DNA from 2 places in the Paenibacillus tianjinensis genome. Region 2 is predicted to be linked to the other one. Evidence: a T-box and tRNA genes for the amino acid it is inferred to sense, from the RefSeq annotation. Region 2 holds a T-box; the other holds one or more tRNA genes.

Region 1 (14,709 bases), 2.6 Mb from region 2:
TTTGATAACCTGTATAGGGAAGTACATTTGCTCCTGCCGCGGCGGAGGCAGCAGAGCTTATTCAACCGAGTAGACTTCTGTGGAGATGGAACGATCATAGACATCCTGCATCACCGGTGACAGCGGACCATCTAAATTATTATGCTGGACATCCATGTCCATGTCACTCATCCGGTGTATTTCCACAGCCTCAGGAGGCTGATAGACTGTCTTACAACCTGTTAACCCCAGGAGCAGAGCCAGACAGAGAACCGTTACCGGTAACTTGAATTTGCGCATTAGCTTATTCCTCCCATCAATACTGCTGTTTCCAGCTTTGACGATTGAGAAGAATAATAAACCGGCTCGATATACTCATAAAGGCCGCTACATTTATTATATAGAAGATAAAATGCACTATTTCAAGCCAAACTTCCTAACAGAACTAAATATGCCTCGTCACACTCACTGTAAATTCAGGTCTGGTCTCATATGCCATGCATAACGGCACCTCCATATCAATTTTAAAATATGTATCAAGCGTAGCGTTATCCTCTACTCAGATCTGCTCATGTTGCCTCATGAAATCCTTCACCTTTGCCATAAGCGCAGGGTAGATCATCGGGTATGTTACTTCTTCGGGTATTTCCGCAAAGCTCTTAATTTCCCCCATTTCATACTGCGGGAGTTGTCCGAACTTATGAACGGCTGCCAGATAGAGTTTACCGAAGCTCTCAGGTACTCCCTCACTGACAACCGAGTATATGCTGATTGGATATAACGTGTATTCCTCCGCTCCAGTCTCCTCATACAGCTCTCTGGCCGCGGCTTCATCCGGGGATTCATTCGGCTCAATATGGCCGCCGGCAAATTCCCATGTCGACCGTTCGCGATGCTTTGCCATGATCCATTGCTCACCCTGTCTTGCAACAATAACCACATACTTAAGTACAGCTTCATCTATACCTGTCTCATACATCGTTACTTTCACTGGCTGTTATCCCCTTTGTCAGAATGGCTGGAAGAACTACCGGATAACTGCTCCCACTTCTCCCGGGTCTTGTCTTCACCTTTGTAATAATCCACCCGGTCCTCGGCTTGATACAGCTCTTCGTACGGCAAAATATTGATTTTTCCGGAATCAGGATACTCCGCAACATCTAATCCGTTATTCGTCCGCAGATCCAAGTACTTACATGGCGCCTCTGTATGATTAAACAGCTGATGCGCTCCTTCCGGGCCTGTCTCAAAAAACACCACATCGCCTGTGCCCAGCTCCTCAATTCCTTTTGGCGTCCTAAGCAGTGCTTTCCCTTCCATGATTACAAAGATCTCTTCCGCATTTCTATGAAAATGATAAGGATAAGAGTACTTCCCCGGATCCAGTGACCGGATATCAAAGATCAAATGCTTCGAGCCCACCACATTAGCCAGCTTCTCACTGGTATGCCAGGCAAACTCCGGTACCGGAGACTGCTTTTGCTTAAACGAAATATTGTGGTCATTAAAAATTGTCGCCATTTCCGCTCACTCCCCATTTTAATTCGTCCCACTTAAGATACCATGATACCTGTTCACTTTTCCATAATTTGCAACTTCCTTCACAATATCAGCGTACAACATACAACTAGAGGAAATCATGCATGGCAAATAATAAAAACCTAATAAACGCAGGTGAACTTAGTGAAAAACGGCACACCGGGTGTGGGTAAAACCACAGTTAGCAAAGCACTGCATCAAAAACTTCACAAATCGGTTTGGCTGGATGGGGACTGGTGCTGGATGATGAACCCGTGGATAATTACAGAAGAGAACACAAAAGTGGTCGAGGGTAACATTACCTATTTACTCCGGAGTTTTTTAGAGAATTCGAACTTTGACTATATCCTATTCAATTGGGTACTTCACCGGGAAGAGTACAAACTTACAAGAATAACGCTCACTTGTTCTGATGAATCTTTACGGAATCGGATGTTGCTTGATAACAGAACCGTTGAACAAATTGAGTCGAGTTGTAACAGGCTGAAATTATATGAAGAAATGATCACTCATACCATTGATACAACTGGCATTAGTACTCATGTAGTAGTAACAACGATCCAAGATTTATTAAAGATATAATTTGAAAAACTATACCTAGAAACCACCATGTATCTTATCCTTAAAAAAATATTGCGCTCACCTGACATCCTGTGGTATTATAAATTTCGTTGCAGGACGGTAGCTCAGCGGGAGAGCACTATCTTGACAGGGTAGGGGTCATGGGTTCGAACCCCATCCGTCCTATACGCAGAAAGCCTTGTATATCAAGGCTTTTTTTCTTTTTCTTCGCCTCATAAATCAAAGCACAAATGGTATTGGTGCCATTATGGTACCCTGTACTAGATTAAAGCAAAAGCTGGTGCCATCTTCGGCACCAGCTTTCTTATCCTTCCGACCATTTTATACTTCCTCTACCCTCTATATCAATCGTGCAGATCATGCTATAATCCCCACAAAAAAGAGGTGATACCGATGAAATTTATAATCGTTATTTTAATTCTCTTGTTTTTATTTGGTTTCTTTAAAAAGAAGAAGTAGTTTATTGAACCTATGGGAGAGGAGGGGGATACTCCTACTCCCTGGTATCTTCGTACTGCGACACAAGCATATTACGCACCTTTGACTCTTCCTTGAAAAAAAGAACAATTATGCCTATACCCCGCAACTTGTGGCAATAATTAATCCGAGGTGATTTTGATGTTATTAAATATACTTTTGGGGTTTATTCTTCCTTGGTGTTTTGGGCAATATTTGCTTATAAAGAAACCGACTTTTGCAATACAAGTTAGCATAATTGGTGCACTACTTGCCTTCCTCGTCAATGATGTTGGATTTCATATGAACTGGTGGTACGTTACACCGAAAGATTACGGGACAATATCCTTTATCCCATACAATTTCGGGATTTTTGCATTGTTTTCGGTTTTCACGCTAAACTTGATCAATAATTTTGGAAGAGCATGGATTGTTATCCCTGTAATGTCACTCGTAAAAACTGTCCTTGAAAGCACTCTTGTTTTTACAGGGAAAGTTGTTTATCAAAATGATTGGAACTTAGGCTTTACCTACGTTTCATACCTCATTCCATGTACAGCTAGTTATCTGATTTATTCATTCTTGAAAAAGAGGACAGCTTAATTATCTGGATCGGTAATTCTAACAATCATAAGATTCTCACTAACTAAGTCGGATAGAACAATCGGATAATGTCCGAGCCAATTTTTCCAACTCAAATATAGGTAAAGCACTCTCATGTTTAGTCCATACAATAATTAAGAGAGAACATATACTGATAGTAAGAATCGACAAAGGAGTGAACTATATGGCTATTCAATTCTTAGATTCAAGAACCTCTCAATTCAGCAATACAAATACTGGAGTGGGAATACTTCCTGATACTCCAACACTGCTCTTGGGAGATATCGGTTTACAGGTGGCTGCTGTGTTAAGTACCCCTAATGCTGCAGATGTTCGTGTGGAACTGGTCGGAACCATTGGTGTTGACGGTGTTGCGTCGAATGCTATTACCATTACCATTGAAAGAGGTGGTACAGGAGTTAGCGGAACAGGTGTAGTAATTTATACAGCTACTGTAGATTTGTATACTGGCAACAACTTAATTTCTTTCAGTGCTGCGGATTTCCACCCTCCTGTACCTGTCTCTGGTGAAATAAGATATTCGATGTATGCTTTCGATTCTGGACCAGGACCAGCCATCACAATTACTGGTCCCGTTACTTTCAATGGAGTTGCTCAAGCAGGGACAACCGCTTAAGGTTAATGATTCATAGTTAGTATAAAAAATAACAGCGGCAGTCTATGACTTTGGGTTTTAGTTCAGAGCTGCCGCAATAAGCTATACTATCCCCCTTAGTGAGCAGTATGCGTCCACTACGCCATGACTGTAATCATCCATGATATTAAGCTTTACGATGCAATGAGCCGGCGTTTTAAAGGTAAGCAGTGGTTTAACCTCGACTTAGACACTTCAGTATGCCGAATTTGGCATGTAGGCATCTGGCAGGGAACTGAATGGAAGAATATGTAGGTATCTTGCCACTCACCCCACTGTTTGAAGAAGAAAGGTACGCCGGCAATCTGACATTGGTCCCGAAGCTCCTGTACCACCACAGATGAATAGGTCGGGCCTTAGGACCGATATCTCCGCCGACAATGACCCAATCTATGCTGGTAGTTGACCCGGATGACTGGCCGTACTCATCGTATTTAACGTCTTACATACTGTTTATCATCTCCGGTGATATAAAGTACATAATTAAAAATTTATCTAATGGTAGTATTCGGGATACTGGAGGTGTATTATCTTGACTAATAATCAATTGGTGCCAGTTATTCTTGCTTTCCTCGCGGCTACTAGTTGTTGGATAGGGTTCCTGAACAAGCGTAAGAAAAAGTAAGATTTATAAGGGGGATGCTTAACCCCCCCCAGTCCACGTCATCGTATTTGTTCATCTTCAATCATAATTCGAGCGTCCCCCCACTTAGCTCCGCAGCTGCTATAGAGCAGGTCGCCGTCATAATTACATGGCGAAAATACCTTATCACAATAATGGCATTCCGGATGTAACGCTTATCTTTCCCTTTAAGGGCTATGCCACAAATTGATTCTTCAAAAACCATTGCTATTTGATCGTGTACCAGGTATTTTAGTTTACCGGAAGGTTCTATCTGCAAACATGCTCTCCCCCGTACCGTCCTCACTTTCGCAGCCCATACACCTGACAATCCACAAGCTGAAACAGGAACTAGAGACCTCTTCAGAATTGTGTACTATATAATGAAGCCGGAATCGGCACTTCAATTAGATGAATTAAGGACCTGATCAGTAAGTCGAATCATGTATTATCGATAACACCTTCAACTCCCTGATCCGAAATACAGCGCTACCATTAAAACTTTTTAACGCTTCTCATTGTTAAAGTCACTTTTTTTGAAATACCTATGAGTGCAAATCTTGTGGTACAATTCACATATCAGAACACTGATTGTGGAGGATTAATATGAAAAAAGTTGAAGCAATTATTCGCCCGGAGAAACTAAGAGAAGTAATTGATGCACTCCGTACGATTCAAGTCACCGGATTCACAGTGACCCAGGCCCAAGGGCGCGGCCAGCAAAAAAACACAACCGGAGTGTACAGAGGGAAATCGTATACCGTCAATTTGCACCACAAAATAAAGCTGGAAATCGTTGTTTCCGACCATAAAGTCGAAGAAACGATTAAGACCATTATTGCTACCGCACAGACCGGAGAAATGGGAGACGGCAAAATTTTCGTACTGCCCCTCCTTGAAATGTACAATATTCGAACTGGCGAAACCGATGATACGATCGACGAGTTAAAATAACCCACATGTTAAAAAGTGCAAATAGCCAGACAATTTTTACCCAAATCTATGTAAGCTAACATAACATTTGAAGTTGACATTCTCTACACTCTCCTTATATCATTACTATGTTGTAAAAGTGACAGGGAGGGTAACATCATGAACGCCGGAACGGATATGGCATTAAATACGGTTTGGTTAGTGCTTGCTGCTGCTATGGTTTTGTTTATGGAGGGCGGCTTTAGCCTGCTCGAAGCAGGTTTTGTGCGGACGAAGAACGCAGTGAATGTCACCATGAAGATTTTTGTGGATCTTACAGTCGGTGTTCTGGCATTTTTCCTGATTGGCTTTGGGATTATGTTCGGAAAAGATTTTGCCGGAATCATTAGCTTTAATTTTTGGGGAGCTTCCCAGTCTCTGCCTATAGATTTAAATCTTCCATTATCAGCTTACGTATTATTTCAGATCGGCTTTGCCATCGCAGCCATCTCGATTATCTCCGGTGCGGTAGCTGAGCGGATGTCCTTTAAAGCTTATATCCTCATCGCCTTTTTTGTGGCAGCGATTTTGTACCCGGTCTCCGGACACTGGGTCTGGAACCCGAATGGCTGGCTTGCCGGACTAGGTATGAAGGATTTCGCCGGGTCGGCTGCCATACATGCACTTGGGGGAGCAGCGGCATTTGCCTTCGCTAAAGTTCTGGGTCCGCGCCGCGGAAGATTCAACACCGATGGCAGTGTGAACGTGTTTGCACCGAGTAATATTCCGCTGGCTTCTGCAGGCACCTTTATCCTGTGGTTTGGCTGGTTTGGCTTCAATGCTGGAAGCACCTTGAATGCTGCAGATCTCAGCCTCTCCGTAATTGCCCTGAATACTATGCTGGCTGCTGCTGCCGGAGGGACTTCCGCCATGGTCTACACGATGTTCCGTTTTGGCAAGGCGGATCCGAGTATGACCATGAACGGCGCATTGGCCGGTCTGGTCGCAATTACAGCAGGCTGCGCGTTTGTAACTCCCTACTCAGCCATTCTCATTGGCCTGATTGCCGGTATCCTGGTAATTTGGGGGACGCTTGCCATCGATAAGCTGCAGGTGGATGACCCTGTCGGAGCGGTTGCGGTACACGGAATTAACGGAGCCTTTGGTACGTTGGCTGTGGGGCTTTTTGATAAGCAGGATGGCTTGTTCACCACAGGACAGTTTCACCTTCTGGGTGTTCAGCTGCTTGGTGTGGTCGTGGTCATGGTGTGGGGCTTTGTAATGAGCTACGCTGCGGCCAAGCTGATTCACAAAACCGTTGGTCTTCGCGTCAGTGCCTCTGAGGAAGAAGAAGGCTTGGATATGGCTATGCATGGTATCCCCGCCTATAACGAGCTGGAACGGTTCAGCGATCAGCCCGGACTGGACGAAGCATTGCTCCTTAGAACCGGTTCAGAGGATTAGAAGACATCAAGTATAATTAAGAAACCTCACTTTAGCAAAATGGAGTAAAGTCTGCCATTTTTAAAGCGAGGTTTCTTTTGGTTATGCGGGTGATAGTATGTAACTGCTTCAAGATAAACGCTTAGCTGTTTGGCTCAGACTCTGTACCGCCACTCCCTCTGTCTCCAATACACTGCGGATGGACGATGCAAATTCTACGGCGTGTGGAGAGTCACCATGCAGGCAGATTGTCTCCGCGAATATATCTATATTCTCTCCCCGGGTAGTGTGCACCTTACCTTCCGTCACCATCTGCAGGACCTGCTGCAACGACTGTTGTTCATCTGTAATCAGCACACCAGGCTCGCTTCTGGGTGTTAATGATCCGTCTCGCTGGTAAGTGCGGTCGGCGAATACCTCACTGGCGCTCTGCAGCCCGGTCTTCTTGGCCGCCCGGATCAGTTCGCTTCCGGCCAGACCGACTAGAATAAGTTCAGGATCGATCCGGTATACAGCCTCAGCAATCGCCTCCGCCAGTCCTGCGGAAACAGCTGCCATATTATAAAGTGCGCCATGCGGCTTAACATGTTGAAGCACCGCACCTTCTGCCCGAACGAACCCCCATAGCGCCCCCACCTGATAGATGGTAAGCTCATAGGCTTCCCTTGGTGAAAGCTTTATCTCCCTGCGTCCGAAGCCGATCAGATCCTGTAGGCCCGGATGAGCGCCTATAGCCACCTGATGTTCAAGCGCCAGCTTGACGGTACGTGACATGGTTCCGGGATCTCCGGCGTGAAACCCGCAGGCGATATTGGCTGAGGTAATGAGTGGCAGGATTTCCTCATCGCGTCCCAAGCGGTAAGCCCCGAAGCTTTCGCCTAGATCGCAGTTTAAATCGACAGTCTTCATCAGCTTTAACCCCCAGCATTTATGTATTTACACTAATCCATTTAAAATTGTCCGGCTTCTGCTTCTAATAGTAGTGTTCCAGCACTAAGCGCAGCCTGTTCAGCTCCAATTCCTGCTGCAGGAGCTGCTCCTGCGCTTCCTGCAGTGTGATCAGCCGGAACCGGACAGCACTGCCGATCTTAGCTTGTGCAAGCAGCGGCAAATCCGCCGTAATCACCTGAGCCAGCTTCGGATAACCGCCGGTTGTCTGCCGGTCCGCCATCAGAATAATGGGGCTGCCGCCGGCTGGAACCTGCACCGTTCCATAGGTCACAGCCGAAGAGATCAGGCTCTGCTCCCGCACCGGATTCAGACTGCTGCCAGACAGCCGATAGCCCATCCGGTCTGATTGGGGGAGGATCGTAAAAAGCTCTGAAAGAAACCGCTCGCGGCTCTCCTTACTGAATGCGAGGAATTCTTCCCCCGCGATGACTCGAAGTACAGGAGTTTCCGGATATGAAGGGATCAGGTTGCAGGCTGGAAACCAGCGGCTCACAGACAAGCTCTCCGGTCCCTGTTCCCTGGTCAGCCTCTCTCTCCAGACGTTCCCCCTTAGAGTTGGAGTTCCTATAGGCAATACATCCCCGGACCGCAGCGCCCTGCCCAGATGACCGCCGATTCCGGCGCGCAGGTAGGTCGAGCGGCTGTTCAGCTGAACCGGAACCGCTATACCTCCGGCAACCGCCAGGTAGGCCCGGCAGCCGCCGGACAGGCGCCCGAAATGCAGCCGTGCTCCCTTAGGCGCATAGACCGTCCGCCAGAGCGGCAGCGGGTGCTCATCCAGCATCGGTGATAATCCCCCGCCGCAGATGGAAATCAAAGACGGCTCCGCGAAGGTGATCTCCGGTCCGGTTACCGTCATTTCCAGCCCCGCCTCCCGTTCATCGTTGCCGACCAGCAGGTTGGCCATACGCAGGGCATAGCTGTCCATCGCACCGCCGGCAACAACGCCATACTGCTGATATCCGTACCTTCCAAGGTCTTGGACGGTAGTTAACAGGCCAGGCTTCATAATCAGCAGGCTCATGGAGTATCCTCCCCCCATTCCATGAATTCACGCCGGGAAATCGGATAGAACCTTACAGTGTCTCCTGCTTCGAGCAGCGTAGGCAGTTCTGCCTCTGGTTTGAATAGAGAGAGCGGTGTTCTGCCGATCAACTGCCAGCCTCCCGGGGTTTCGAGTGGATAGACACCTGTCTGATCACCTGCAATGCCTACCGAGCCTGCAGGAATGGCCACTCTCGGCGAAAGTCTGCGCGGTGTGGAGATTGCAGAAGGCAGTCCGCCCAGATAGGGGAACCCCGGGGCAAAGCCCAGCATATATACCAGATATTCACTGGAAGAATGGATATCTATCACTTCCTGCGGCAAGAGCCCATTATGCTCAGCAACAAATTCCAGATCCGGGCCGGCCTCCCCTCCGTAATATACGGGAATGCTGACCGTTCTCGGCTGGGGAGGAGGCTCATCATCTATAAGACTTAGCATCTTCTCAAGCAGTTCAGCTACAACCGGGAACAGATAATACTCCGCGCCTGTTCGGATATATTCCGGATAGGCCTTAAGGACTGCCAGCCCATCATAATAGACGGCTATCGAAGTAAATGAAGGCACCAGCTCCACCATGCCTGTAAATGGATGGTGCTCCAGATAGCTGCATAGCGCCCTTACCCGGTGGTGGATTTGCGGACTGATGGAGTCTCCAAGGATTACAACAGCCGCTGAGTCGCCGAGCGGAACAATGCGGGCAGCTCCGTGATTGACGCGGGGATTGGGCACAAGCTCACTGCCGTCTTTTGTCTCACCCATTCCAGCGCCCCCTTTTCATCGTTAATTATGAATATTATACTGTATTTCTGCCTGTATTACGTCAACCAGACATCAGTAAAGAATCAACCAATAAGCACTCTCTTAAACAGCAGGATAGTTAGAAGCGTTTGTTGAATGAAATGTATTAGAAAGGAATGAGTTGAAAATGAATCCGTCACCGAAGCATACTGTAGTCGCAGCAGCTGTTGTACTCAATGAAGATCATGATATTTTACTTCTTAACGGACCAAAGCGGGGGTGGGAAATTCCGGGGGGACGGGTTGAAGAAGGTGAGTCCATAACTTCTGCAGTAATACGAGAAACAAAAGAAGAAACAGGTATTGATATAGAAATCATAAGATTTTGCGGTGTCTTCCAAAATGTGAAGGAATCAGTAATTAGCAATTTGTTTTTGGCAAAACCTACCGGTGGTGCGTTTAGAACATCCAGTGAAAGTTATGAACTGGGGTATTTCTATTTAGATGAGGCACTCATTAAGGTGAAATGGGATAGTATCAGGGAGCAGATTGTGCATTGCGTGAATCAAAAGGATATATATCTGATTGAATTTAATCCATAAACAGAAAACAGAGATCCAGATTGGCTATACAGTAAAAATCAGAATAACAAAAAGATTCCGCCAACTGGTGGCATAATAATCTAACAATTCCTCTTGCTATGTCTGAGGAAAAGCTGTACTTCTTAGTAAACAGTGAATCCTAGCTTTTTAAACAGTTTCTTGGAATGCCCAAAGCCCCGTGTGGAAATGATTTGTGCACCCTGGCTGAATGCGCTGTTTATGGCTTCTATACAAACTTCTGCGGCAAGCCCTTGTCTACGATACTCCTCAGAGGTGGCTACGAATTCAAGCGAGGAAATATCCCCGTTGTTCATAATAGAGCATACCGCCGCAGGCACTCCATTATAATTCGCTATGTAGCAATCGATTATCCCGCTCTCACATAAGTGATAATGGTTGTCCGGATGCATCACAGGATATCCGCCGTGCATAATCCTGTTATTCAGATCCGCCCAGATTTTAAAATCCGAAGCATCCGCTACCCTTGTTACCGTAATAGATTCTTCCGTTTCTCTGAAGGCAGGCCATTGTTCCGGCAGCACTGCCAGACAGGCTTCCTCGTCATTGGGCTCAGGGAGCGACTCTGCTTCGGTATGGTCCGGCCAGATTGCCTCAGCCATCCGTTCGGAAAGATTGAATCCCCACCAAGTATGTAAATCCAATGCTTTGATTTCCTCTACCTTCTGTTTAAGCTCCACATCTGTTAGCTGCTCTAGTCGTATATTGAATACAGATGTCCCGCATTTATCACCACTTTTTGGCCGGGTCATCGCATAATATCCATTATCAGTAAACTCCATATGTTCTGCCTCACCCAGCAGCCGCAGATAATAATTCGCGCTATCGTTGATGTGCTTGTATATCTCTGACCGTTCCATACACACGCTCCTCTCCTAGCACCGTTATTTTTGGTAATGCCCTGTAATCTCGATCAAATTCCCGTCCGGATCTTCCAGCATGAAGCAGTAATAGGGACATACGATATTGATAAAAAAGATCTCCGTCACTGTACCAAGCTCAAGCGATTTTACCCGTTCATACTCTGCGTTTAAGTCTGCAACATTAAAATTCAAAATTACATTGTTTCCGTAGATGGTGAGATTCCCACTTTTATATTTAAGATATTCTTCATTAAAATGTGCGGACACATCGCTGTTGTCCCGGATCAGTTCCTTATCGTACTCCGGGTTCCATAGCGCGAGCGTATTGCCGCAGGTGAATTGCGCCCATCGTTCAATCTTCCGGGAATCCGCTTTCATATTCAGCAATGCCTCGTAAAATGCAATCGAACGCTTCATGTCTTTGACAATCAAATAGGTACATCCAAGCTGCATGCAGATCAATCCCCCCTTCTTCACAAAACTATGTGTAAATATTCACTTACACAATAGCAAACAAATGTTCCCGTATCAAGTATTAATTTTATGGTATCTTAAACAGGCCACAGTCTATACTCAAACTCGACCTCGTGCCGCACCGGGATCCCGTCATACCCGAGCAGCGGAATTGCCGGCTTCAGCTTTCTGGCATAGGTTATCGCCTCCCGGTGAACGGCAACCATATCAAATCCTCTTTTTTGATAAAAGCGGATTGCCCGCGTATTGTCATTGGAAGTTATCAGCCACACCTTTGAACAGCCAAGACGGGCTGCTTCCCTGATCACCAGCTCCATCAGCTTCGTGCCGGTACCCAGATTCTCTTGCCTGCTGTCCAGGGATACAATCTCGCACATTCCGTTCTCACAGCAGTAATAAACCGCCGCCTCGACACTCCCGTCTGCAACCGCACAAAATCCGGGCAATCCGCCTAAATGATGGACCTTCCCTCTGGATATAATAAGCGGACCACTTAATTGCAGCGCTGATTCCCTCGTTTCCGTATCAATTGGTTTAATTAACATTACTTGCCCTTCCTTCCACCCTGTAATATTATCTGCTGCTCTATTTGTAACCCGGATCCGCTCCGCCCGCAAGGCAAAATTCTTCATTCAGACAATTGATTTCTGAGGGGTTTTCATTTACAATAGGCTCATAAACGCGCGTTTACAATTAGAAACAGCTACTCCGTTCTTAAGCGGACGGCATCAGTTTCAGCAAGAAATATAAGGATAATTATAACCTATCCCTTATTAATCCTTATGTTTTGGAAAAGGGGGCAATATGCGCAGCGAAGATATAGCCAAGCTCGCAGGGGTGTCCCGAAGCACGGTATCCCGCGTGATCAACAATTATTCCAACGTCCCTGAAGAGACGCGGGCGAAGGTACTGAAGGTGATTGAACAGTATCAGTACGAGCCTAACAGCTTCGCAAGGGCACTGGCCGGCAAGAAGACCGATACGATCGGCCTTTTCGCCATCAGCATGAACGAGAAGGAGAATACGACCCGGATCTATCAGAACAATTATTTCGCGCCTTTCGTCGATGCCGTAGTTGATACGGCGAATGCCCGCGGCTGTTATGTGCTGATCCACACCGTATATTCCCCCGATGATTTCCTGAAGGTGAAGCAGGCTTTCCTGCAGAAACGGATTGACGGCGGCATCATCGTCGGCACCCAGAAGGATATTGATATCGTACGGGAAATGGTGAGTCTTGATTCCCCGCTTGTCCTGATTGATTATGATATTTCGGAGATTATGTCGGAGCACCTGGACCGCAATCATCTGGCCATCGTCAACTCCAAGGATTATGAAGGTACGGTCGAAGCAATTGAGTATCTGATCAGCCTTGGCCATGAAGAAATCGGCATGATCTGCGGACGAATGAACACCTATTCCGGACGGGAACGTTTCATGGCCTACGAAGATACGCTGAAGCGTCACGGGCTGGCTCTGAACGAACAGTTTATCCTCCGGGGTGACTTTCTGAAGGAGACGGCTTATGAAGAGGTTAAGAAGCTGCTGAGTACAGGCAGTCCGCTGCCAACCGCCTTCTTCTCTTCCAACGACGACATGGCTATTTCCGCAATGGAAGCGTTCACCGAGCATGGTATTTCCGTACCTGAGGATATGTCCATTGCCGGATTCGATGATGTGCAGCTTGCTGCCCGCATCAATCCGAAGCTTACCTCCGTACGGCTGCCGATTTACGAAATGTCCAAGGCTGCTGTAGAGAAAGTTATCGAGCTGTGTGATTCCCGGCAGCCTACCTTCAGCACCATCAGTTTTCCGGCCCGGCTGGTCGAAAGAGATTCGTGCCAGCCGCCGAAGTCATCTATTCAATAAATCCGAGAAACTCCCTTTGCCCCGAGGGAATTTTTTCTCACCATCGTAAACGCGCGTTCACAATTGAAAGGAGACTTTCCTCTAATGAAATTCGGAACTTTTGACGACACTCGCAAAGAGTATGTAATTAACACTCCTAAAACGCCTTACCCATGGATCAACTACCTTGGTAACGAGCAATTTTTCGGCCTTATCTCTAATACTGCCGGTGGTTACACCTTCTACCGGGATGCACGCATGAGAAGACTTACCCGTTACCGGTATAACAATATTCCGCTGGATACAGGCGGACGCTACTACTATCTGTATGACGACGGTGATTTCTGGACTCCGGGCTGGATGCCGGTGAAACGCGATCTTGATTTCTACGAATGCCGCCACGGTCTGGGCTACACCTCCATTACAGGTGAGCGGAACGGGATCTCCGTAAATCAGCTGGCTTTTGTACCAATGGGCCATAATGCTGAAGTACACCGCCTTGTTGTGAAGAACACCGGCTCCGCGAAAAAGACAGTGAAGCTGTTCTCTTTTGCCGAATTCTGTCTGTGGAATGCCAATGATGATATGACCAACTTCCAGCGCAACCTGAGCACTGGTGAAGTTGAAGTGAAGGATTCTGTTATCTATCACAAAACGGAATACCGCGAGCGCAGAAATCACTACGCTTTCTATTCGGTAAACAAAGAAATCGCCGGCTTTGATACCGACCGCGAATCCTTCGTGGGTATGTATAATGGTCTTGACGCTCCACAGGCAGTTGCTGCTGGTGAAGCCACTAACTCCGTAGCTTCCGGCTGGTCGCCAATCGGCTCCCATGCTCTGGAAATCACGCTGGAGCCAGGCGAAGAGCAAAGCTTCATCTTCGTACTCGGCTACATCGAGAACCCTGAAGATGAGAAATGGGAATCCCTGAATGTCATCAACAAAAAACCGGCGCTGGCTGTTATCGAACAGTTCGCTACAGATGCTCAAGTTGACGCGGCTCTGGCTGTACTGGCTGCACACTGGGATAACCTGCTGTCCAAATACCAGATTCAAAGCGGCGACGACAAGCTGAACCGCATGGTTAACATCTGGAATCCATACCAATGTATGGTTACCTTCAACATGTCCCGTTCCGCTTCCTACTTCGAATCCGGGATTGGCCGCGGTATGGGCTTCCGCGATTCCAACCAGGACTTGCTCGGCTTCGTACACCAGATTCCTGAGCGTGCCAGAGAACGTATTCTTGATATTGCTGCTACCCAGTTCCCTGACGGCAGCGCATATCACCAGTACCAGCCGCTCACTAAGAAGGGCAACAACGAAGTCGGCTCCGGCTTTAACGATGATCCGCTCTGGCTGATCTCGGGAACAG
Region 2 (14,709 bases):
CAAGCCCGAGACTGCTGAAACATATGAAACCCGGCGGTCAAAAAATCTACGTTGGGAAATTGCCTGACCGCCATACCATGAAGCAGGAGGAGATCAACCAGCTGCTGATTGATCTGGCGCTGGAGGGGAAGACGGTTGTGCGGCTTAAGGGCGGAGACCCGACGATTTTTGGCCGGGTGGGTGAAGAAGCGGAGCTTCTGCGGCGGCATGGCATTTATTATGAGATCGTGCCTGGCATTACGTCGGCGATCAGCGTGCCGGCGTATGCCGGCATTCCGGTAACTCACCGGGATTACGCCTCCTCCCTGTCGATTATCACCGGTCATGAGAGCCCGGATAAGCTGGATCGTTCCATCCATTGGGATAAAGTCACGAATGCTACGGGAACGCTGGTATTCCTGATGGGTGTAGCCAAGATCGGCTACATCAGCGACCAGCTAATCAAGCACGGGCGCCCGCCGGAGACGCCGGTGGCGCTCGTCCGCTGGGGCACGCGGGCGGATCAGGAGACGCTTGTGGGCACGCTCGCCGACATAGAGGACAAGGTCAAGGCGGCTGATTTCCAGCCGCCGGCGGTGATCGTCGTCGGCGACGTGGTCCTGCAGCGCAAGCAGCTGCAGTGGGTAGAGGCGCTGCCGCTGTTCGGCAAGCGCATCATCGTGACCCGCGCCCGCAGCCAGGCCAGCGAGCTGGTGGACCGGATTGAGGAGCTCGGCGGGGAACCCTACGAGTTCCCGGTCATTGAGACGGTCATGCCGGAAGGCGAAGAGAAGAAAGCCAAGATTGCTTCCGCGCTGGGCGCGCTGGAAGCTTATGATTGGGTTTTCTTCACGAGCGCGAACGGCGTGGAGTTCTTTTGGCGCCACCTGGCGGAGCTCAAGGTGGACATCCGCGGCTTGCACCGCGCGAAGATCGGCGCGGTGGGGCCGGCCACAGCCGCGGCGCTGGCGGAGCGCGGGCTGATGGCCGAGGAGCTGCCCGCCCGCTTCCAGGCGGAAGGGCTGCTCGAAGCCTTTGGCCCGCGGCTTGAGCCGGGGCAGAAGGTGCTGCTGCCGCGCGGCGATCTGGCGCGCGAGTGGCTGCCGGACAAGCTGAGGGAGCTGGGGCTGGAAGTGACCGAAGTGGACACCTACGAGACGGTGGTGACCGGCGAGGATGATATCGAGCTGATCAGGCTGCTGGAGGAGAAGCGGATTCATGCGATTACCTTCACCAGCTCTTCGACAGTGCGTAATTTCATCAGCATCCTGGAGCGCATGGGGCTGGAAGATCCGCTTCAGCTGCTGGCAGGGGTCACAATCGCCTGCATCGGTCCGGTGACGGAAGAAACCGCAGTCGAAGCGGGCCTCACCCCGGGGCTGCTTCCGGAAGAGGCGACGATTGAAGGGCTGGTGCAGGAGCTGTGCCGCTGGAATGAGTCGACGAGACTACGATAGAGACAGGTCATCTGGTTGCTGTGATCCGGGAGCAACCGGTTCTGTGTCTGGTGTTTGTGTTTGCTTTTGTGCGAAGTAACTTTGAGCTCTTATGAGCTAACTGCATTCTGTACAGTTAACAATGCCATATTTGTGCTTCCTGCCAAGTAACTGTATTCTGTGCAGTTATATTTGCTCAATTGGGATTAAAATAGCTTCATCCGTAAAAATAACTGTATGAAATACAGCTAGACTGGTTACTCAAAGGCAAATCGGCGATTTAACTGTACAAAGTGCAGTTGCGGTTAGTTGGAGAGGTGCAGGTTTACGAACAGGATTACTGTTTACGGAAGCAGAGTGATAATGCGTCTGAGCTTATATGCACAGAATCATGTGCAGTGTGATGAACAAAGCAACAGATGAATGCTGCTGCAACTGGCGGGTAAGCATTAACAGCGCTGATTGCTTTCGGATTGTGTTTACATATCTACTATACAGGAGGACATACCAATGAGTTTTCCAATTACCCGGCACCGCCGTCTGCGCGGTACTGCCGGAATCCGCGGAATGGTGCGGGAGACGGTGCTGAATACGCTGGACTTTATCCAGCCGATTTTTGTGACTTATGGAACAGGAGTGAAGAGTGAGATCGGCTCGATGCCGGGCGTATATCATTTTTCACTGGATATGCTGAAGGCCGAGGTGGACGAGATTGCAGCACTTGGCATTCCGGCTGTCCTGCTGTTCGGAATTCCTGAAACCAAGGATGCCATCGGTACTTCCGGCTTCGCGGATGACGGGATTGTGCAGGAAGCGACGCGGCTGATTAAGCAGTGGTATCCTGAGCTGCTGGTCGTTGCGGATACGTGCCTGTGCGAATTTACGGATCACGGCCACTGCGGGATGGTCCATACACATGTGGTGGATGGTGTCGTGCATGGCGATGTGATCAACGATGCTTCGCTGGAGCTGCTAACCCGGACTGCGGTATCGCAGGCTAAGGCAGGCGCGGATATTATCGCCCCTTCGAACATGATGGACGGGTTCGTGCAGGCGATCCGTACCGGGTTGGATGAGAACGGATTCGAGCATGTGCCGATTATGTCCTATTCGGTGAAATACGCTTCTGCTTTCTACGGCCCGTTCCGTGAGGCGGCTGATTCCGCACCGCAGTTCGGTAACCGCAAAACCTATCAGATGGACCCGGCCAACCTGCGGGAAGCCATTCGCGAAGCGGATTCCGATGTGCTGGAAGGGGCAGATATGCTGATGGTCAAACCGGCGCTGGCTTATCTGGATGTGATCCGGACCATCCGCGACCAGTTCGATCTGCCGCTGGTGGCTTATAATGTGAGCGGTGAATACTCTATGGTCAAAGCAGCGGCGCTGCAAGGCTGGATTGATGAGCAGGCGGTTGTACTAGAAATGCTGACCGGCATGAAGCGCGCAGGCGCGGATATTATCATCACTTATTTTGCGAAGGATGCCGCCCGCTGGCTGCGCGGTTAAATTAAGAGAACAGAACAGGAGTGATTAAGCATGGGCAATGTGCCATTGTCGCGCCGGGAAGAGGCTTCCAGGGCGGCTTTTGAAGAAGCAAAGCAGTATATTCCCGGCGGGGTGAACAGTCCGGTGCGGGCGTTCAAATCCGTGGGTCTGACACCGGTGTACGTGGATCACGGGATCGGCTCGCGCATCTATGATATCGACGGCAACAGCTTTATCGACTATGTCTGTTCCTGGGGGCCGCTCATTATGGGGCATGCCCATCCTGAGGTAGTCCAAGCGCTGCAGGAGACTGCGGTAAAAGGGACAAGCTTCGGGGCGCCTACCCTGCTGGAGACGGAAATGGCTAAAACTGTAGTGGAGCGCGTACCCTCTGTCGACATCGTGCGGATGGTTAACTCCGGTACGGAAGCTACGATGAGTGCCATTCGCCTGGCCCGGGGCTATACCGGACGTAGCAAAATCCTCAAGTTCGAAGGCTCCTACCATGGACATGCTGACAGCTTGCTGATCAAAGCCGGTTCGGGTGTGGCTACGCTGGGTCTGCCCGACAGTCCGGGAGTGCCGGAAGGCGTTGCGGTGAATACAATCACTGTGCCATATAACGATCTGGAAGGTGCCAAAATCGCGTTTGAACGCTACGGCAATGAGATCGCTGCTGTGATTGTCGAGCCGATTGCCGGAAATATGGGCGTTGTGCCGCCGCAGCCGGGCTTCCTCGAAGGCTTGCGCAAGGTGACGACGGGGTACGGGGCCTTGCTGATATTTGATGAGGTGATGACCGGCTTCCGGGTGAACCGGGGCTGTGCGCAGGGGTTGTTCGGGATTGATCCTGACCTGACCTGCTTCGGCAAAGTAATCGGCGGCGGTCTTCCGGTTGGTGCGTATGGCGGCCGGAGAGAAATTATGGAGCAGATCGCGCCTTCCGGTCCGATCTATCAGGCGGGAACGCTCAGCGGCAATCCGCTGGCAATGGCTGCCGGTTACAGCACGCTGAAGCTGCTGACACCGGAGGTGTACGGCCGGCTGGAAACGCTCGGTGCGCGCTTGGAAGCAGGACTGAAGCGCAACAGCGAAGAGACCGGCGTTCCGCTGACGGTCAACCGTGTAGGTTCGATGGTCTGTCCGTTCTTTACCGAAGGGCCGGTTTACAACTTCGAAACGGCGAAGACAAGCGACCTGAACAGATTCCGTACCTACTTCGGCAAAATGCTCGATCAGGGCATCAGCGTTCCGCCGTCGCAGTTTGAAGGCATGTTCGTCTCTGGTGTGCACACCGAGCAGGATATTGACGATACGATCGAGGCCCATTACCAGGCCTTGAAATCGCTGTGACGGCTGGCGGAGAGGGCGCCAGCTTCAAGGGCGGCGGCGCCTGGACCCGGCGGGGGGAATGGCTGGAAGCCATGCCCGGCCGGGCTGTCACCGGAGCTGCCGACAAGGAAGCAGCCATAGATCTGTGGCTGCTGGAGACCGCCGGGATGCCGCTGAAGCTGCACACGCGGCTGCGCCGCGAGGGCGGCATCCAGTGGCGGGGCGACCGGCTGCGGCTGGCGCTCTTCCCGTACCGGGAAGCAGGGATCGAGCCGATATGGCAGGAAGCCGGCGTGCTGTATGAGGACGACTTCTGCCTCGTCGTTCATAAGCCAGCGGGCATGGCCGTGCACCCGGACGGCAGCGGAACGGAGGCTACGCTGGATCACCTGGTGGCCGGACATTATGCATCTTCCGGCGGAGGTGTGGCGGTACGCCATATTCACCGCCTGGATAAGGATACAACGGGACCTGTGCTGTACGCGAAGAATGAATATGCCCAGCTTGCACTCGACGAGGATATGCGCGGCAAGAATATTTCGCGCCAGTACGCGGCTATTGCCGAAGGCATTGTGCCGCCTGCGCTTACCGTAATCGACGAGCCGATCGGCCGTGACCGCCATCATGCGTCACGCCGGCGGGTCTCGCCCGGCGGCCAGCCGGCGGTAACGCGGATCATCGGGCGTGAGGTACTGCGCGGCGGCACCTCGCTGAAGGTCGAGCTTGAGACCGGACGTACGCATCAGATCCGCGTCCATCTCAGCCATGTCGGCCATCCGCTCATTGGTGATGAGCTCTACGGCGGACCGCGCTGGGGTCTTGCAGAACGCGGCCGCCAGGCGCTGCACGGTGAGTCTCTGGCTTTCCGCCATCCCTGGAGCAAAGAGCAGATCCTGGTGGCCGATCCCTGGCCGGAGGACATGCTGCGGCTGCGGGAGTCGCTCGGAGGTCCTCAGCTCTAAGCAACCTATGGCGTCGCATATCTCGGATTCAGTAAACATATTCTATCTTCGGCATTATAGACAGTTAAGGCCGGGGGAAACGCCTGTAATCTGGCGTTTCCCCCGGCCTTTATGTTTGCGGAGAATACAATCAAAATCAACTGTGCACAATTCAACAGGAATTTTTATTATTTTTCCAGTACGTATTTTTTCAGATCATCAAATTTAGCCTTATTCTCCTTAGTCCATTGTGCTGAATCAACTGGAGAAATTGACTTGCTCAGCTCCCCGCTGTCTGAGACTAAATATTGAATTGCCGGAAATAATTCAGTTTTACCAGCCTCGACTTGGTCGATTATAAAGGGTACCGCAGGAAGTCCAAGCTTTGTTAACGATCTGATTTTAACATCATTGGTTTGCTCGGAAGACGCGATTTTCTCAACATCTTCTGGAATGCTTTTCAATTTTACCTTCCATTTTTCGGAGAGTGTATCGCCAGTGTCCCAGGGAGCCGGATCGTCCTCTTTTAAGTCTACCTTCGCAATCTCTTCAATTGCAGCGGCATAAATATAGTCAATGAGACCACTGCCCTCGCTTTCATCAATCTTCTTCTCCAGTACCGGGATAGCTTTGTATCCCAATTTCACTATATTTTCATATTCTTCGCTGTCCTTGATATAGTCATATGGATTGCCGCTGAGTGACAGTTTTGTTTTGTTACTACCTTCATTTTGGATTTGCTGAGCGAGCAAAGTCGTGTTGTCATCAATTTGTTTCTCAACGGATGCCTCTGCATTCTTGGGATACAAAGTAAACAAGGCAGTAGCGGTAAAAACAAGGGCGAACATGCCCAATATCAGCTTCTTCAATGTTTCACCTCCATGATTATTTAATTATATTTCTCTAAAGCTGAACCGTATACAAGATTAGTGCAGCTCAGATAAGAGAGGGATTACTTAACTCCACCGCAAACCCAGCAAGTGGAAGTGAGCTTCTGCAGATTTTGGGTATAACACTAATAAGAGTTCTGTTCACATGAATCGTTTAGTGTAAATACGACTGGGGGGCTCAGCTATGAAATGGCAGGGTAGAAGAGGCAGCTCGAATGTGGAGGACCGCAGGGGTATGGGCGGCGGCGGCAAAATGGTCGGCGGCGGAATCGGCGGTATCATTCTGGTGGTGATCGTAACGCTGCTCAGCGGCGGCAATGTCGGTGATATATTGGGAGGTCTGACTTCCGGCGGCACTACCTCCAATGCTCCTTACCAGGAGACGGCACAGGATAAAGAGCTTGCGGAATTTGTCTCTGTCGTGCTGGCAGATACGGAGGATGTATGGACAGAGGTATTCGCGCAGCAGGGATTGACCTATACGGACCCTACGCTGGTGCTCTATAGTGGCAGTGTAGACTCAGCCTGCGGGACAGCAAGCTCGGCGGTCGGACCGTTTTATTGTCCGGGAGACAGCAAGCTGTATATTGATCTAAGCTTCTATGATGAGCTGCAGCAGCGTTTTCAGGCCCCCGGCGATTTTGCGATGGCCTACGTCATTGCCCACGAGGTGGGACATCATGTACAGACCCTGCTTGGAACCTCGGAGAAGCTGAACGCGCTCCGTCAGAGTCTTAGTGAGAAGGAATTCAACAAATATCAGGTCCGCTTTGAGCTGCAGGCCGATTATCTGGCTGGTGTGTGGGCTAACCATGCGCAGGGTATGAATCTGCTGGAGGAAGGCGACTTGGACGAAGCATTGACGGCAGCCAGCGCAGTCGGCGATGATACGATCCAGAAGCAGACCCAAGGCTATGCGGTGCCGGACAGCTTCACGCACGGAACCTCAGAGCAGCGGAAACGCTGGTTCTATAAAGGCTTCAATTCCGGCACGATTGCAGGCGGAGATACATTTAATGCCACTGAGCTATAAAGAGAACATATGGAGGAGCTGCACTGTGCTGCATTCCGCCTACGCAAAGAGCCGTTTCAGCCGGACTACCCGGTGAAACGGCTCTTCTTCATTAATCATCCAGCTCATTTTTATGCGTGAGCCGGTTTCTGCCGAGTTTTTTGGATTCCAGCAGCAGCTGGTCCGCGCAAACATAACCTTTTTGCATAGAGGTATTCAGATCTGTCTTGTAGTAATAGAGGCCGAAGGAAGCTGAATACCTGACTTTGATCATCTGGTCCTCATACTCCGCCGTAGCGGAATGCTCTGCAATATCATTCTGAATTTCTTCAATTATGGACCGGCACTCCACGAAGGATTTATTTCTCAGGAACAGGGTGAACTCTTCTCCACCGCTGCGGAAGAGAATATCGTCCTTCTGCAAATGCGATTTCAGGGTGTCAGCAAAATCAACAATGACTTTGTCCCCGACAGCATGGTTGTAGGTGTCGTTAATTTTTTTGAACCGGTCGATGTCCGCCACTACGATGCCGATGCATTCGCCGCTATGATCCAGCTCTTTCATCATTTTGTCCATATGGGCACGGTTGTAGCTGCCGGTCAAAAAGTCCCGGTAAGCCATCTGCTCGAACTTGTCCCGCTCGAACTTATGCTGGGCACTCTGCGACTTCGAGAAGAAGGAGAGACTGACGATGTAATTCAGCAGGAAAAGAGCGATCAGCATTTCCCATTTCTCCATTTGAAGCAGGCGCAGCAGCAGGGCATTGGTTAATGCGACTTTGCTGAAATCCAGCAGATTCCGGCTTTTTAACAGCAGATTCAGCGCTTCTTTCCGCGTCTTAATATCCCCTGAGAGTGCAAAGGTGATTACCAGGAACCCTGAGGACAGAAAGGTTGTAACACAGACCATCAGCAGGAACAGCAGCCAGTATCCGGCCGGGAAATTAGCGGCAAATGGATAGAGAAGCGTATATAAATAGTAGGCGGCAGTACCGCCGAGCGTGAAGGAACCGATATTGTAAAAGGTATCCAGAAACTCTCCGGGATCAGCGGTTTTCGTTTTCTTTTTATAGATAAATACGGTAAACCGGTAACAAATCTCATAGAGCAGCGTACCCAGCGGGCCGGCAAAAATACCAAAGGAGGAAGTGTAGCTAATAGCGTAGTCAATGGTCGAGTTTCCGCTCCGGGTCACAATGCGCAGCTGGAAATAAAAGCTGGCGAATACCCAGTACAGCAGCATCGCTTTGAGATATGTATAGTTCAAGGCTACACCGGGATGCGTCCCGAGTGCTATGCCTACAGCAGCAATAAACAGTGACAAATCGAAAATTCGTGCTTTTGACATCATCGCCTGACTTCCTTTCCAGAGTTATACCGATTATACCCGAAATGTTGAAGCATGATAAAAATATATTTTGAAAATTTACAGGCTATTTTCTTTGTTGTACAAAAGAGACGCTCACCCATGTCGGGGAACCGGTGCCGATCATATAATACTTTGTTCATTAGTGAATTCTATTTGCCGGGGGAGAGGGGTTCATGAGAATATTGCTGGTTACCTACTGGGGACTCACCAATATGGGGGGGATCTGGACGTATATGAAACAACTCTCAGACAAGCTGAGCGAGCAGGGGCATACGGTAACCCTCATGGGCAGCAATGTGGAGAGCAATACCTTATATCTGCTGAACGAGAACGCTCTCTTTGATAAAAAAGCGTATTATACCGCGCTGCTGCCTTATCTGGATCCGCAGAAGTTTCCCCATTTGCATCAGGAGCACGGCATTTTTAGCTTTGAGCTGGGACGCTATGTATTCGAAGGCGGGGCTGCGGCGCTGGGCCTGGAGAAATATGATGTAATCCATGCCCAGGATCTTATTTCCTCTTATGCGCTGCGGCGGATTATGAAGGTTCCGGTGCCGCTGGTCTCCAGTGTTCATGGGGCTCTGGCCCGCGAGTCGTTTTATGAATACAAAGGGCTTGAGCCGGGGCTGACAAAGCTGGAATATGAGCGCAGGCCTATCTGGAGCTATTTCCGCCGGATCGAACAGCTTGGTGCGAACGCTGCGGACCTGATTATGGTCTCATCAGAATGGATCGGGCAGTTGGTGGGGGAGCTGGGAGTGGAACGGGATCGGATTCACCTTCAGCCCTATGGAGTCAATTTGAACGAATATGAGGTAAAAGCGGCAATGCCCTCTCCGCTTCATCTGGATCACGGGCGGAAGGTCATTATGTATGCCGGACGTCTTGAATATATCAAGGGAGTTCATGTATTGATCGGTGCACTTGGCATGGTGAAGCAGCAGCGCCGGGACTGGATCTGTGTGATCGCCGGGAACGGCAGCCTTATGGAGGAGCTAAAAGTACAGGTGGAGGAGCTTGGCATCCAGGACCTCGTTTTATTCCCCGGCAAAATAGACAATATCCCCGCTGCGCTGGCGGAAGCGGATATTTATGTCCAGCCCAGCCTGCAGGATACGCAGCCCTTTTCGGTTACTGAAGCGCAGCTTGCCGGCATTGCCCCGGTTGTAGCTGGTACGGCAGGGATGCCGGAAATGGTACAGCATGGGGTAACGGGCTGGATTGTGCCTCCGGAGAATCCGGAGGCGCTGGCGAAACAGCTGGAACAGCTGCTGGAAGATGACGAGCTGCGGGCCAAGACAGGAAGTGAGGCGAAGCGCTGGGCTGGGAACAGCCGTTCACTGGATGCGATGGTGGAAGGGACACTCAAGGGATACCGCTTGGCAGCAGGAAAGCAGGCATGCCGGCAGCCAAGCGCAGCTGCCGGTATATTGCATTTGATCAAACGGAAAGCCCGGCCTATTCCCGGTGCGTTTCATCCTGCAGATATTCTCAGTCTCACCGACCCAGGTAATCCACTGGCGCGTATCTTGCGCAGCAGACTTCCGGCAGAATATTGCATTCCCGATGCCGGCATCCTCTCCGGCAAGTGAAATAACCAGTGACTTATGCTGTTGTGTCCAAAATAGTCATGCCTTTCTGATTAAAGCATATACATGAGTGGAGTAACATTTTGGGCTTATGCTCTGGGCTTGTCTCAGAGTTAGATTATGCCAAGAAGGAGGACATTTCCCGTGTTTGACCAGTCCCACGGCTTGCGGTTTGATATTTATGAACGCATCCATCTATCGGATGAACTTCCGGGAATAGCTGAGCTGGAAGAGGTGGAGCTGATTCCGGATATTCAGGTGATTCAGCGGGAGGACCGGGCTGAGCTCTACGGCCAGCTGCTGCTCACCGGACTTTACCGGGGCGAAAATGACCGGACCGAGCGTCTGGAGCATGCCATTCCCGTTGAAATCACAGTTCCGCTGACCCGGGTCAGTTCACTTGAAGACATAGGGGTGGAGATCGAGAACTTCGATGTTGACCTGCTTACAATGCGAACTGTCAACATAACAGGCGTGCTCTCCCTGCGGGGTATCGGCGGAACGGATACTGGGGCCGCCTGGCAGCAGGAAGAGTACACAGTTGCGTATTCTCCGGAGCATGAAGGCCGGGGAAGTGATGCTCCGGCTGAACCCCGTGAGCATGATAACGATGCCCTGTATGAGAATTCATTGTGGACTTACGGCGAAGGTGCAGCTGAAGCCCCGGCAGATGAACACGAGAATGCTGTTTTTACAGCGGAAGCTGCAGTGAATCCGCTTTTTGTGGAAGGCTCCGTCTACACTCAGCCTGCAGGTTCCTCAGCACAGCTGCAGAAGGACAAAGAAGAGAAGCTGCGGACGCATAGCTTTGATTCTCATAAAGGCAGCGCAGAGCCGCTTTCCGGACACTTTTTTGGTGCGCGGGAGAAGGCAGAAGCTGCGAATACGCTTAACTCTCCGGAATTAGCGCAAGTGTCAGGCAGTGCGTCCTTAGAATCTGTTATACCTGCTGCTGCACTCGTGAATGCTTTTGAAGAAGACATAGCTGGGGCAGAGAATTATGCGGTTAACCGGGAAGAGCCTTCGGTTGCTGCAGAAGCAGAGGATAACGCTCCGCCTGAGGTTCAGGCCCAGGATGAAGCGGCGCTCCCCGAGCCAGCTGAATACAAGGAGAATGAAGTTTTCCATTCACCGGAGACGCTGCCCGCTCATGAAGAAAAGACGGACCTGAAAATCGCTTTAGGAAGCAAGAAGGAAGAAGAGACTCCTGCAAAGGAGCATCTCACCTTCTCCTCATTGCTCAGTTCAAGCCGTGCTCATAAGGAGCAGGAGACTGCCGCCCTGAGCGGAGCCGTTTCTGCAGTGCCTATTCCAGAGGCCGGAAATGATAGTGAATGGAAGAGCCGCTTCATCGGCGGATTGGGCGGTGCCGAGCTGTTCCGCAAAGTCCGGCTCTGCATCGTACAGCGGGAAGATACCCTGGACACTATTGCCGAGAAATATCAGCTGAGTGCCCGGGAGCTGGTCATGTACAACCGGCTGTCCGGCCAGAATGTGGAGGAAGGGCAGGTCTTATACATTCCTTAGAGCTCGTGAACGGCATGATTATGTACTTGAGAAACCTCTCCTTAAAAAATGGCAGGTTGCACTTCCATTTTTCAGAAAGGAGAGGTTTCTTTTTGTATTCCGACAAATATTTTATTTGGGCGGTATAAGTCTCGCGGTTTGTGCGTATGCTGGTTGACTAGGAATAGTACTAACTGTATTATGGGATTAAGTAAAACTTAGCTAAAGACTGGGAACGGGAAGAGTAGGCGGTCAGCCCTTCAGAGAGCGGAATTGTAATTGCTGTGAATTTCCGCAGGATGCAGCCACCGAAGTCGCCCCGGAGTCGCCCTTCTGAATGCATACCCTTAATCAGGGCTGCAGTGTAGGATGTGGCCGGATGCAGCCGTTATCTGCGTGAGTGTCGCGCTAAGCTCTGGAACCGTAAGGTACCCGGGCAGAGGTTTATTTTCTGTTAGCGCGAAACAAAGGTGGTACCGCGAAAGAATGGCCTTTCGTCCTTTGAGACGAAAGGCCTTTTTGTATTTTCATGACCACAAACAATACAGTTATCTTAATGGAGGTTCAGAACATGGCTGATCACAACACTAATGCGGCAGCGGAGCTGCCGGACACGCAGGCTGCGGCAGACAATGCTGCTGCTGACAATAACGCCAAGAGCGAAATGCCGACTACATATGATCCGAAGGCGGCAGAGCAGAAATGGTACACCTATTGGATGGAGAACGAATTCTTCAAGGCCGGCATGCGGCCTGATGCCGAGCCTTACAGTATTGTAATTCCCCCGCCGAATGTAACGGGCATGCTGCACATCGGGCATGCGCTGGATTTCACGCTGCAGGATATCCTGATCCGCACCAAGCGGATGCAGGGCTTCGATACCCTCTGGCTGCCGGGAACGGACCATGCCGGAATCGCCACCCAGACCAAGGTGGAGCAGAAGCTGCGCCAGCAGGGAATTTCACGCCATGATCTCGGCCGCGAGAAATTCCTGGAGCAGGTATGGGCCTGGAAAGAGCAGTACGCCGAAACCATTCACGGGCAATGGGCGAAGATGGGACTGTCTCTGGACTATTCGCGCGAGCGGTTTACGCTGGACGAAGGATTGACCAAAGGGGTACGCCAAGTCTTTGTTGAGCTGTACCGCAAAGGCCTGATCTACCGCGGCAAGCGTATTATCAACTGGGATCCGGCTGCGCGTACAGCGTTGTCAGATATCGAAGTGGAATATAAGGAAGTTAACGGTCATTTGTACCACCTGCGTTATCCGCTTAAGGACGGCAGCGGCTTCATTACAGTAGCGACTACGCGTCCTGAGACGATGCTGGGCGATACAGCGGTAGCGGTGCATCCTAAGGATGAACGCTATAAGGACCTGATCGGCAAAACTCTGATTTTGCCAATTATCGGCCGTGAAATTCCAGTGATTGCCGATGATTATGTAGAGAAGGAATTCGGCAGCGGAGCGGTGAAGATCACTCCGGCACATGATCCTAACGACTTCGAGGTAGGTCTGCGCCACAGCCTTCCGCAGATTAATGTGATGGACGAAGGCGGCATTATGAATGAGGAAGCTGGACCCTACCAGGGTCAGGACCGCAGCGAATGCCGCAAGAATATCGTTGCTGATCTGAAGGAGCAGGGTGTTCTGATCTCCATTGAGGACCATGTGCACCAGGTTGGTCACAGCGAGCGTTCCGGCGCAGTGGTTGAGCCTTACCTGTCCACCCAATGGTTCGTTAAGATGCAGCCGCTGGCCGAAGCCGCCATCACTGCACAGAAGAACGGCGACGGCGTTAACTTCGTTCCGGAACGTTTTGAGAAAACCTATCTGAACTGGATCGAAAATGTGCGTGACTGGTGTATTTCCCGTCAGCTGTGGTGGGGACACCGCATTCCGGCCTGGTACTCTGAGTCTACAGGCGAAGTATTCGTAGCCTACAGCGAGGAAGAAGCCCGCGAAATCAGCGGTCTTGATGATCTGAAGCAGGATGAGGACGTTCTTGATACCTGGTTCAGCTCCAATCTGTGGCCGTTCGCCACACTCGGCTGGCCGGATGAGAACAGCAGCGACTATCAGCGTTTCTACCCGAACAATGTCCTGGTTACCGGCTATGACATCATTTACTTCTGGGTAGCGCGTATGATCTTCTCTGCACTTGAATTTACCGGCAAAAAGCCATTCAATGATGTCTTTATGCACGGTCTGGTACGTGATGCGGAAGGACGCAAGATGTCCAAGTCGCTTGGTAACGGGATTGATCCGCTGGATGTTATTGAACAGTACGGTGCAGACGCGATGCGTTATATGATTTCAACCGGCAGCACGGCCGGCCAGGATCTGCGTTTCCGTATGGAGAAGGTAGAGCAGGCGCGCAATTTTGCCAACAAGATCTGGAATGCTTCCCGCTTCGCGCTGATGAATCTGGAAGGTGTAAGCTTTGCAGATATTGACATTACAGGTGAGCTCACTACGGCGGACCGCTGGATTTTACACCGCCTGAACGAAACTTCTCGCGATATTACGCGTCTAATTGACTCGTACGAGTATGGTGAGACCGGCCGTCTTCTGTACAACTTCATTTGGGATGACCTGTGTGACTGGTATATCGAGTTCGCGAAGCTGTCGCTTTATGGTGCGGATGCAGCCGCCAAAGCCAAGACCCAATCGGTGCTTGCCTATGTGCTGGACCGCACGCTGCGCCTGATTCATCCGTTCATGCCGTTCATCACCGAGGAAATCTGGCAGCATCTGCCGCATGAGGGTGAGACGATTACCCTGGCGCAGTGGCCTGTGTATGATGCGGCACTTGAGAACCCTGAGGCCGTTGCTGAAATGAACCTGCTGATGGATGTTATCCGTGCGGTTCGTAATATCCGTGCTGAAGTGAACGTGCCGATGAGTAAAAAGGTTGAGCTGATCATCAAAGCCGGCAGCGAAGAAACACTCAGCATCATTACCCGCAACGATAATTACATCGGGCGTTTCTGCAATACTTCATCGTTCGAAGCAGGCCTTAATCCGCAAACTCCGGATAAGGTTATGTCCGCAGTAGTTACAGGAGCAGAGCTCCTGCTGCCGCTATCCGGTCTGATCGATATCGAACAGGAAATTATCCGTCTGAAAAAAGAAGTTCAGACGCTGAACAGTGAAGTAGAACGCGTAG

Evidence for each region. The T-box of region 2 lies ahead of JRJ22_RS23130 (valine--tRNA ligase). A T-box ahead of a tRNA ligase gene usually reads a tRNA of that ligase, here a tRNA-Val.
Region 1: it has a tRNA-Val gene. The T-box ahead of JRJ22_RS23130 (valine--tRNA ligase) is inferred to sense a tRNA for this amino acid. The anticodon was not compared.

What each region holds. Positions count from the first base shown of each region.
Region 1 is NZ_CP070969.1:2,424,858-2,439,566, reverse strand. It holds gene JRJ22_RS10710 (hypothetical protein) at 58-279, opposite strand; gene JRJ22_RS10705 (NUDIX hydrolase) at 539-970, opposite strand; gene JRJ22_RS10700 (cupin domain-containing protein) at 967-1,500, opposite strand; gene JRJ22_RS10695 (AAA family ATPase) at 1,654-2,100, shown strand; tRNA gene JRJ22_RS10690 (tRNA-Val) at 2,194-2,265, shown strand; gene JRJ22_RS10685 (hypothetical protein) at 2,719-3,159, shown strand; gene JRJ22_RS10680 (hypothetical protein) at 3,344-3,796, shown strand; gene JRJ22_RS29720 (DUF5131 family protein) at 3,949-4,149, opposite strand; gene JRJ22_RS10670 (P-II family nitrogen regulator) at 5,043-5,390, shown strand; gene JRJ22_RS10665 (ammonium transporter) at 5,529-6,812, shown strand; gene JRJ22_RS10660 (LamB/YcsF family protein) at 6,921-7,700, opposite strand; gene JRJ22_RS10655 (5-oxoprolinase subunit C family protein) at 7,765-8,766, opposite strand; gene pxpB (5-oxoprolinase subunit PxpB) at 8,763-9,548, opposite strand; gene JRJ22_RS10645 (NUDIX hydrolase) at 9,715-10,128, shown strand; gene JRJ22_RS10640 (GNAT family N-acetyltransferase) at 10,251-11,006, opposite strand; gene JRJ22_RS10635 (VOC family protein) at 11,031-11,462, opposite strand; gene JRJ22_RS10630 (GNAT family N-acetyltransferase) at 11,561-12,028, opposite strand; gene JRJ22_RS10625 (LacI family DNA-binding transcriptional regulator) at 12,288-13,352, shown strand; gene JRJ22_RS10620 (glycoside hydrolase family 94 protein) at 13,437-14,709, shown strand, end outside.
Region 2 is NZ_CP070969.1:4,976,791-4,991,499, reverse strand. It holds gene cobA (uroporphyrinogen-III C-methyltransferase) at 1-1,436, shown strand, start outside; gene hemB (porphobilinogen synthase) at 1,926-2,924, shown strand; gene hemL (glutamate-1-semialdehyde 2,1-aminomutase) at 2,955-4,256, shown strand; gene JRJ22_RS23160 (RluA family pseudouridine synthase) at 4,328-5,197, shown strand; gene JRJ22_RS23155 (hypothetical protein) at 5,365-6,045, opposite strand; gene ypfJ (KPN_02809 family neutral zinc metallopeptidase) at 6,251-7,099, shown strand; gene JRJ22_RS23145 (GGDEF domain-containing protein) at 7,191-8,429, opposite strand; gene JRJ22_RS23140 (glycosyltransferase family 4 protein) at 8,621-10,039, shown strand; gene JRJ22_RS23135 (LysM peptidoglycan-binding domain-containing protein) at 10,181-11,563, shown strand; T-box leader at 11,765-12,047, shown strand; gene JRJ22_RS23130 (valine--tRNA ligase) at 12,207-14,709, shown strand, end outside.